3 regions of the Kitasatospora sp. NPDC051853 genome follow, and region 2 is predicted to be linked to each of the others. Evidence: predicted binding sites of a transcription regulator. Region 2 holds the regulator's gene; each other region holds the start of a gene.
What was found. The regulator HrcA, encoded in region 2, represses chaperone genes, less so after heat shock. The targets are predictions, from matches to a motif close to TTNGCACTCNGNNNNNCNGAGTGCNAA.
Positions count from the first base shown of each region.

Region 1 (3,255 bases), on a different contig from region 2:
TGCTTGCGCTCCTTGAGCTCGACCTCGGTGGCGGCGCCGACCTTGATCACGCAGACGCCACCGGCCAGCTTGGCCAGGCGCTCCTGCAGCTTCTCGCGGTCCCAGTCCGAGTCGGTGTTGGCGATCTCGGCCTTGATCTGGGCGACGCGGCCCGCGACGGCCTCGGTGTCACCGGCGCCGTCGACGACCGTGGTGTCGTCCTTGGTGATGGTGACGCGGCGGGCGGTGCCCAGCACGTCCAGACCGGCCTGGTCGAGCTTGAGGCCGACCTCCTCGGAGATGACGGTGGCACCGGTCAGGGTGGCCAGGTCACCGAGGATCGCCTTGCGGCGGTCGCCGAAGCCGGGGGCCTTCACCGCGACGGCGTTGAAGGTGCCGCGGATCTTGTTGACGACCAAGGTGGAGAGCGCCTCGCCGTCCACGTCCTCGGCGATGATCAGCAGCGGCTTGGAGGCGCCGCCCTGCAGGATCTTCTCCAGCAGCGGGAGCAGCTCCTGGATGGAGGAGATCTTGCCCTGGTTGATCAGGATGTACGGGTCCTCGAGGACCGCCTCCTGACGCTCCGCGTCGGTGACGAAGTACGGCGACAGGTAGCCCTTGTCGAACTGCATGCCCTCGGTGAAGTCCAGCTCCACGCCGAAGGTGTTCGACTCCTCGACGGTGATGACGCCGTCCTTGCCGACCTTGTCGATCGCCTCGGCGATCAGGTCGCCGACCTGCTGGTCCTGGGCGGACAGGGACGCGACGGCGGCCACGTCCTCCTTGCCCTCGATCTCGCGGGCGATGGAGAGCAGGTGCTCGGAGACGGCGGCGACGGCCTTGTCGATGCCCTTCTTCAGGGCGGCCGGGCCGGCACCGGCGGCGACGTTGCGCAGACCCTCGTTGACCAGGGCCTGGGCCAGGACGGTGGCGGTGGTGGTGCCGTCACCCGCGACGTCGTTGGTCTTGGTGGCCACCTCCTTGACCAGCTGGGCGCCGAGGTTCTCGTACGGGTCGTCCAGCTCGACCTCACGGGCGATGGTGACACCGTCGTTGGTGATGGTCGGCGCGCCGAACTTCTTGTCGATGACGACGTTGCGGCCCTTGGGGCCGATGGTCACCTTCACCGTGTCGGCCAGCTTGTTGACACCGCGCTCGAGCGAGCGGCGGGCGTCCTCGTCGAACTGCAAGATCTTCGCCATGGTTCCGTTTCCTCTGGGGATCTACTGACTGCGGGAGCCAACAACCGCGCCCCGGCCGCTGTCTGACGACACGTGACCGGGGCGGGCTGGAACGACTTACTTCTCGATGATGGCGAGAACGTCGCGGGCCGAGAGAACGAGGTACTCCTCGCCCTGGTACTTCACCTCGGTGCCGCCGTACTTCGAGTACAGGACGATGTCGCCGACCGCGACGTCGAGGGGAAGGCGCTGGCCATCCTCGAAGCGACCCGGGCCGACGGCCAGGACGACGCCCTCCTGGGGCTTCTCCTTGGCGGTGTCCGGGATAACCAGGCCGGAGGCCGTGGTGGTCTCGGCGTCGAGCGGCTGGACCACGATGCGGTCCTCGAGCGGCTTGATGGCAACCTTGCTGCTGGCGGTCACGTCCGAGCTCCCCTTCGGAGATTACGGGGTTGTTCTACAGGTAGGTGGCAATGTGCACGCGCCCGCCGTCGCGGGGGTCGGACACGCTCCATCGCGTTAGCACTCACCCGGTGGGGAGTGCCAGGAACGACCATAGGCGCCGGTTAGCACTCAGTCAACCAGAGTGCCAACGCCGCGCGTGGCGCCCCGCGGCCCCGCAGGGGCCTTCAGGGGCGCGGGGCTCTGCTGATGTGCGGCTCCGCCGCGTGGGCGCGAAGCGAAAGTCGGCCACCCCGGGGGCGCGAGGAACTGCGCGAGGCGGAAGACATACACCTGATCGCCGGCAACGGGCAGCCACCTGCAAGTGAAGCGCCGCACCCGGCACCCGGCGCGCTCCTCCCGCCGCGCGCCCACGCGGCGGAGCCGCACATCAGGCAGAGCCTCGCGCCCCCGGGGTGACCACCAACCCCGCACCGCCGCCACGCGCGTGCCCACCCGGTCGGAGCGGCGAGAATGTCCCCGTGGAGATCGACGCGTTCAAGGCCCTGTTGACCGATCAGGGCCAGGCCCTGCTGGCCGAGTTGCGGGAGTTCAAGCCCGGCGAGGAGCTGGCGCTGGCGACCCGGCTGCGCAAGGAGCACCCGGCGGAGCTGGTGACCGCGGCGCTCGCGCAGGCGGCCCTGCGCCAGCGCGCCCGCGCGAAGTTCGGCCCCGACGCGGACGCCATGTACTTCACCCCCAACGGAGTCGAACAGGCCACCCGCCGCAGCGTCGCCGAGTGGCGCGCGGGCCGCTTCGCGGCCCTCGGCGTCCGCCGCCTCGCGGACCTCTGCTGCGGCATCGGCGGCGACGCGATCGCCCTCGCCCGGGCTGGCGTGCACGTCCTCGCCGTCGACCGCGACCCGCTGACCTGCGCCGTCGCCACCGCCAACGCCGCCGCCCTGGGCCTGACGGACCTGATCGAGGTCCGCGAGGCCGACGTCACCGAGGTGGACGTCACCGGCTACGACGCGGTCTTCACCGATCCGGCCCGCCGGACGGCCCGGGGCCGGGTGTTCGATCCGGAGGCGTACTCGCCGCCGCTCTCCTGGGCGGTCGAGGCGGCCCGCCGCACCCCGTACGGCGCCCTCAAGGTGGCCCCGGGCATCCCGCACGAGCTGGTGCCCGACGGCGCCGAGGCGGAGTGGGTCTCGGACCACGGCGAGGTCAAGGAGGCCGTCCTCTGGTTCGGCACCGGTGCCACCGCCCCGCACCGGGCCACCCTCCTCCCCGGCCCGCACTCCCTGACGGGCGGTCACCTCCCGGACCCGGCGGCGGGCCCGGTCGGCCGGTACCTCTACGAGCCGGACGGTGCGGTGATCCGGGCCCACCAGGTGGCCGAGGTGGCCGAGCAGGTCGAGGGACGGCTGATCGACCCCAAGATCGCCTACCTCACCTCGGACCGTCTGGTGGCCACCCCGTACGCCCACGCCTACGAGCTCAGCGACGTGCTGCCCTACAACGTGAAGAAGCTCAAGGCCCTGCTGAAGGAGCGTCAGGTCGGCACCGTGGTCATCAAGAAGCGCGGTCTCGCCGTCACCCCGGAGGAGCTGCGCAAGCAGCTCAGGCCGAGCGGCCCGAACGAGCTCACCGTGATCCTCGCCCGGACCGACCACGGCCCGCTCATGATGCTCGGTCAGCCCGCCGGGGCCGC
Region 1 is NZ_JBITBY010000010.1:210,847-214,101, forward strand. Features, by position in the region: gene groL (chaperonin GroEL) at 1-1,181, opposite strand, end outside; gene groES (co-chaperone GroES) at 1,278-1,583, opposite strand; gene ACIA8O_RS28005 (methyltransferase domain-containing protein) at 2,084-3,255, shown strand, end outside; gene ACIA8O_RS28010 (polysaccharide deacetylase family protein) at 3,238-3,255, opposite strand, start outside.
Region 1: groES (co-chaperone GroES) is a predicted target of HrcA. The motif match lies at 1,727-1,753, and genes of this name have one in related genera.

Region 2 (3,255 bases):
ACGGCCGCGTTGCCGTCCCGGCTGCCGCGCCCGTTCAGGAAGCCGCCGTAGAGCGCGATCCGGGTGATCACCCCGGCCAGCACGCCGAGGAAGCCGGCGACGGTCATCACGGCGACGTCCCGGTGGGCGACGTGCGAGAGCTCGTGGGCGAGCACGCCCTCCAGCTCCTCGGGCTCCAGCCGCCGCATCAGGCCGGTGGTGACGCAGACCACCGCGTTCTGCGGGTTGCGGCCGGTGGCGAAGGCGTTGGGCATGTCGGTGTCGGTGACCGCCACCCGGGGTTTGGGCATGTCGGCCAGGGCGCAGAGCCGGTCGACGGCGCCGTGCAGCTGCGGGTACTCCTCGGGGGTGACCTCGCGGGCGCCCATGGCGCGCTGGGTGATCCGGTCGCTGAACCAGAACTGCGCCACGAAGAGCCCGCCGGAGATCAGCACCACCAGCGGCCAGGCCCCGCGCAGCAGCACGATCAGCACTCCGGTGAAGCCCACGTACAGCAGCCCGATGACGAACATGGTGGCGACCATCCGGCCCGTCAGACCGCGGTCCGGGGCGAAGCGGGTGTGCCGTGCTGATGACATGTCTGCTCCTTTTGTCCCGGTACATCCGCTTTCGATGCTGCCACTCCGGGACGGCCCCCGGGGTGAGGCCCAACTGACGGAGCAACGAGGATCACCTGAGCGCCCCGTTCCTGCCGTCACCCGTGGGCCTTACACTGGCTGGTACTGCCCTGGCACTCTGACCGTCTGAGTGCCAGCAGGCCTGGCCGAGAGGGAGGTGGGTGCCATGTACGGCGAGCGGCCGTTGGACGACCGCAAGCTCGCGGTGCTGCGCGCCATCGTCCAGGACTACGTCGGGACGGAGGAGCCGGTCGGCTCCAAGGCCTTGGTCGAGCGGCACAACCTTGGCGTCTCCCCGGCCACCGTGCGCAACGACATGGCGGCCCTGGAGGAGGACGGCTACATCCACCAGCCGCACACCAGCGCCGGCCGGATCCCCACCGACAAGGGGTACCGGCTGTTCGTGGACCGGCTGGCCGAGATCAAGCCGATGAGCTCCCCGGAGCGCCGGGCCATCCGGCACTTCCTGGACGGCGCGGTGGACCTGGACGACACGGTGGCCCGCACGGTCCGGCTGCTGGCGCAGCTGACCAGGCAGGTCGCGGTGGTCCAGTACCCCTCGCTGAGCCGTTCGACGGTCCGTCACGTCGAGCTGGTGGCACTGGCCCCGGCCAAGGTGATGCTGGTCCTGATCACCAACACCGGCCGGGTCGAGCAGCGGATGGTGGACTGCCCGGGCGCGGTCGGCGAGACGGTCCTGGCGGACCTGCGCTCGCGGCTGAACGCCCAGGCCGTGGGCCGCCCGCTGCCGGAGGTCCCGGGCCTGCTGGAGGACCTCCCGTCCACCTTCGAGCCCGCCGACCGGCCGACGGTCTCCACCGTGCTGGCCACCCTGTTCGAGACCCTGGCGGAGCAGAACGAGGAGCGGATCATGCTGGCCGGCACGGCCAACCTGACCCGCTTCGGCCACGACTTCCCGCTCACCATCCAGCCGGTGCTGGAGGCCCTGGAGGAGCAGGTCGTCCTGCTCCGTCTCCTGGGTGAGACGGCGGACGCGGGGATGACGGTCCGGATCGGCCACGAGAACGCGTACGAGGGCCTCAATTCCACCTCGGTGGTCTCGGTCGGTTACGGTTCGGGCGATCAGAGTGTCGCGAAGCTGGGCGTGATCGGACCGACCCGGATGGACTACCCGGGCACAATGGGGGCGGTGCGAGCGGTGGCGAGGTACGTGGGCCAGATCCTGGCCGAGTCGTAGGCGAGTCGTAGGAACAGCTCGAAGAACAGCACTGTTCAGGACCAGTCGCAGCACTTCTAGAGGCGGAACAAGCGGAGCATTTGGTGGCCACGGACTACTACGCGGTACTCGGCGTCCGACGGGATGCGGGGCAGGACGAGATCAAGAAGGCGTTCCGGCGCCTCGCCCGCGAACTGCACCCGGACGTCAACCCGGACCCCAAGACCCAGGAGCGGTTCAAGGAGATCAACGCCGCCTACGAGGTGCTCTCCGACCCGGCCAAGCGCCAGGTCTACGACCTCGGCGGCGACCCGCTCTCGCCCAACGGCGGCGGCGGGGCCGGCGGCTTCGGCGCGGGCGCGGCGGGCTTCGGCTTCTCCGACATCATGGACGCGTTCTTCGGCGCGGCCTCGGGCCAGCGCGGCCCGCGCTCGCGCACCCGGCGCGGCCAGGACGCGATGATCCGGCTGGAGATCACCCTGGAGGAGGCCGCCTTCGGCACCACCAAGGAACTCCAGGTCGACACCGCCGTCACCTGCACCACCTGCAACGGCGAGGGCGCGGCCCCCGGCACCTCGGCGCAGACCTGTGACATGTGCCGCGGCAAGGGCGAGGTCTCCCAGGTCACCCGGTCCTTCCTGGGCCAGGTCATGACCTCCCGCCCCTGCCCGCAGTGCCAGGGCTTCGGCACCGTGGTGCCGACCCCGTGCCCCGAGTGCGCCGGCGACGGCCGGGTCCGCGCCCGCCGCACCCTGACGGTCAAGATCCCGGCCGGTGTGGACAACGGCACCCGGATCCAGCTGGCCGGCGAGGGCGAGGTCGGCCCCGGCGGCGGCCCCGCCGGTGACCTCTACGTCGAGATCGCCGAGACCAGCCACCCGACCTTCCAGCGGCGCGGGGACGACCTGCACTGCACCGTCACCATCCCGATGACGGCCGCCGCGCTCGGCACCCAGGTGCCGCTGCAGACCCTGGACGGCCTGGAGGAGGTCGACATCCGGCCCGGCACCCAGTCCGGCCAGTCGATCCCGCTGCACGGACGGGGCGTCACCCACCTGCGCGGCGGCGGCCGTGGCGACTTGATAGTGCACGTCGAGGTGCAGACGCCGACCAAGCTCGACCCGGAGCAGGAGGAGCTGCTGCGGCGGCTCGCCGTGCTGCGCGGCGAGGAGCGGCCGTCGGGCCAGTTCGCACCGGGCCAGCAGGGCCTGTTCTCCCGCCTGAAGGACGCGTTCAACGGCCGCTGACGGCGGCCCGAAGGAGTAGCACCGCATGACCGCCCCCGTGTTCGTCGTGGAGTCCGCACTGCTCGCCGGGGCCGCCCCCGGCTCGGTGGTGCGGCTGGACGGGCCCGAGGGGCGGCACGCGGCGGCGGTCAAGCGGTTGGAGCCCGGCGAGGCCGTCACCCTGGCGGACGGCCTGGGCCTCGGCGTGGACGGCGCCGTGACGGCCGTGCACGGC
Region 2 is NZ_JBITBY010000002.1:808,310-811,564, reverse strand. Features, by position in the region: gene htpX (zinc metalloprotease HtpX) at 1-578, opposite strand, end outside; gene hrcA (heat-inducible transcriptional repressor HrcA) at 784-1,815, shown strand; gene dnaJ (molecular chaperone DnaJ) at 1,899-3,041, shown strand; gene ACIA8O_RS08365 (16S rRNA (uracil(1498)-N(3))-methyltransferase) at 3,067-3,255, shown strand, end outside.

Region 3 (3,255 bases), on a different contig from region 2:
CGCCGAGGTGACCGCCGAGGGCGCCACCCTGGCTGCCGTGATCGCCGACCTGGACGCCAACCACGCCGGCATCGCCGCCCGGGTGCTGGACGACGCCGGCAAGCTGCGCCGCTTCGTGAACGTCTACGTGAACGACGACGACGTGCGCTTCGCCGAGGGCCTGGAGACCGAGATCAAGGACGGCACCAGCATCTCGATCATTCCGGCCGTGGCCGGGGGCTGCTGAACCGGCAGACGGCCGACGGGCGCAATCGACGGGCCGCCACCGCGACCGGAACGAATGATTCCGGTCATTCGGTGGCGGCCCGCCGCGCGCCGCGGTGAAATTCCGTCAGGTGGCAGACGGTAGAGTGCGGATTCGGATCGGATGTTTCGAATCCGGCCCGGCGGTACGGCTGGGTCGTGCACGCAGGGCCCGTCCGTCCGTTGAGACGTGGGGCGGTCGCGCTGAGACGGGAACTGACAGGCCAGCGTCAGGAATCTGACGGAGTTTTATCCCGTTAGGTCCGCTATGCCCGGAGCGAATAGCCACTCCCTGAGGCATTCCTCCCGTCACATCCCTTTCGTCACACGGCGAATTCGGCGAAGTTGACCCTGTTGCAGAGGGCGTCTGTCCGGATACATTCAGCGGCGGTCGACGCGTTCGAGTGTTGACCGCGGCTACGCCCAGGGGGGGTTCCCTCGGGCGTGTGCCGGTACAGACCTGGGTCCGCATCCTGTGGACCCGCGAAGGGCCAGCACAGCACAAGGGGAGTTCGGAATGGCTCAGGGCACCGTCAAGTGGTTCAACGCGGAGAAGGGCTACGGCTTCATCGCGGTCGACGGTGGTGCGGACGTGTTCGTCCACTACAGCGCGATCCAGATGGACGGCTACCGCACCCTCGAGGAGGGCCAGCGGGTCGAGTTCGAGATCTCCCAGGGGCAGAAGGGCCCGCAGGCGGACATGGTCCGCGCGGCGGTCTGACCTTCCGCACCTGCGGACCTCGGCTCGGCTTCGGGCTGGCAGTCTCCACGCTTCGCCGGCAGGCCCGTACGACACCACGTCGTACGGGCCTGTCGTCGTCTCCGGCGCGGGTGCGCGTATCACGATTGGGCTTGCACTCGATACCCGAGAGTGCTAATCATTGGCGTTAGCACTCACAGCATGAGAGTGACAACGGACCGGGTCGGTGAGGCCCCCGGGAGCGGTAGGGGACAAGACCCCCGCACACCAGGGCCGTCCGTCGCGGGCGCCCTCCGGTCCGGCGCAGTCGACGTGTCCTGGAGGACCACTTCCGATGGCCAAGATCATCGCTTTTGACGAGGAAGCTCGCCGCGGACTCGAGCGCGGCATGAACCAGCTTGCCGACGCCGTCAAGGTGACGCTGGGCCCCAAGGGCCGCAACGTCGTCCTTGAGAAGAAGTGGGGCGCCCCCACGATCACCAACGACGGTGTCTCCATCGCCAAGGAGATCGAGCTCGAGGACCCGTACGAGAAGATCGGCGCGGAGCTCGTCAAGGAGGTCGCCAAGAAGACCGACGACGTCGCGGGTGACGGCACCACCACCGCCACCGTGCTCGCCCAGGCGCTCGTCCGCGAGGGTCTGCGCAACGTCGCTGCCGGCGCCAACCCGATGGCCCTGAAGCGCGGCATCGAGAAGGCCGTCGCCGCCGTCTCCGACCAGCTGCTGGCCCAGGCCAAGGACGTGGAGACCAAGGAGCAGATCGCCTCCACCGCCTCCATCTCGGCCGCCGACACCCAGATCGGCGAGCTCATCGCCGAGGCCATGGACAAGGTCGGCAAGGAAGGCGTCATCACCGTCGAGGAGAGCAACACCTTCGGTCTGGAGCTCGAGCTCACCGAGGGCATGCGCTTCGACAAGGGCTACATCTCCGCCTACTTCGCCACCGACCTGGAGCGGATGGAGTCCTCCTTCGAGGACCCGTACATCCTGATCGCCAACTCCAAGATCGGCTCGGTCAAGGACCTGCTCCCGCTGCTGGAGAAGGTCATGCAGAGCGGCAAGCCGCTCGTCATCATCGCCGAGGACGTCGAGGGCGAGGCCCTGTCGACCCTGGTCGTGAACAAGATCCGTGGCACCTTCAAGTCCGTTGCCGTCAAGGCCCCGGGCTTCGGTGACCGCCGCAAGGCCATGCTCGGCGACATCGCCATCCTCACTGGTGGCACCGTCATCTCCGAGGAGGTCGGCCTCAAGCTGGAGAACGCCGGTCTCGACCTGCTGGGCACCGCCCGCAAGGTGGTCATCACCAAGGACGAGACCACCATCGTCGACGGTGGCGGCGACAGCGACCAGGTCGCCGGCCGCGTGAACCAGATCCGCGCCGAGATCGAGAACTCCGACTCGGACTACGACCGCGAGAAGCTCCAGGAGCGCCTGGCCAAGCTCGCCGGTGGCGTCGCCGTCATCAAGGCCGGTGCCGCGACCGAGGTCGAGCTCAAGGAGCGCAAGCACCGCATCGAGGACGCCGTCCGCAACGCGAAGGCCGCCGTCGAGGAGGGCATCGTCGCCGGTGGTGGCGTCGCGCTGCTGCAGGCCGGTGTCGCCTTCGACAAGCTGGAGCTGACCGGCGACGAGGCCACCGGTGCCAACATCGTGCGCGTCGCGCTCGAGGCCCCGATCAAGCAGATCGCCACCAACGCCGGCCTCGAGGGTGGCGTCGTCGTGGAGAAGGTCCGCAACCTCGAGTCCGGTTGGGGCCTCAACGCCGCGACCAACGAGTACGTCGACCTGATCGCCGCCGGCATCATCGACCCGGCCAAGGTCACCCGCTCCGCGCTGCAGAACGCCGCCTCCATCGCGGCGCTCTTCCTCACCACCGAGGCCGTCATCGCCGACAAGCCGGAGAAGGCCGCCGCGGCCGCCGGCGGCGGCATGCCGGGCGGTGACATGGACTTCTGATCCTCCCGAGGATCGGTAGTTCCGGAACGTCCGTCAGGGCGGTCTCCCCTCACCGGGGAGGCCGCCCTGCGGCGTTCCACCGCCACGTGGACCGCGGCCCCGGACGGACGGACCCGGCGGAGAGCCGCCCGGTCAGTCGCCCGGTCCGGTTCCTGAGGCGGGTGGGGGAGGGGACAATGGGGGGATGAGTTCTGATGGCATCGAAGGCGCGCTGCACGCCGCGCGGGCGCTGATCCTGGCCGATCTGACGGCGCGTGACGTGGCCGACCCGCAGGTGGTGTCGCTGGTGGAGGAGGTGCTCACCAAGCGGCGGTGGTGGGTGGAGCAGTGGCCGGACGGGGTCGACTACGTGGCC
Region 3 is NZ_JBITBY010000008.1:90,523-93,777, forward strand. Features, by position in the region: gene ACIA8O_RS23115 (MoaD/ThiS family protein) at 1-226, shown strand, start outside; gene ACIA8O_RS23120 (cold-shock protein) at 761-964, shown strand; gene groL (chaperonin GroEL) at 1,278-2,900, shown strand; gene ACIA8O_RS23130 (hypothetical protein) at 3,085-3,255, shown strand, end outside.
Region 3: groL (chaperonin GroEL) is a predicted target of HrcA. The motif match lies at 1,095-1,121, and genes of this name have one in related genera.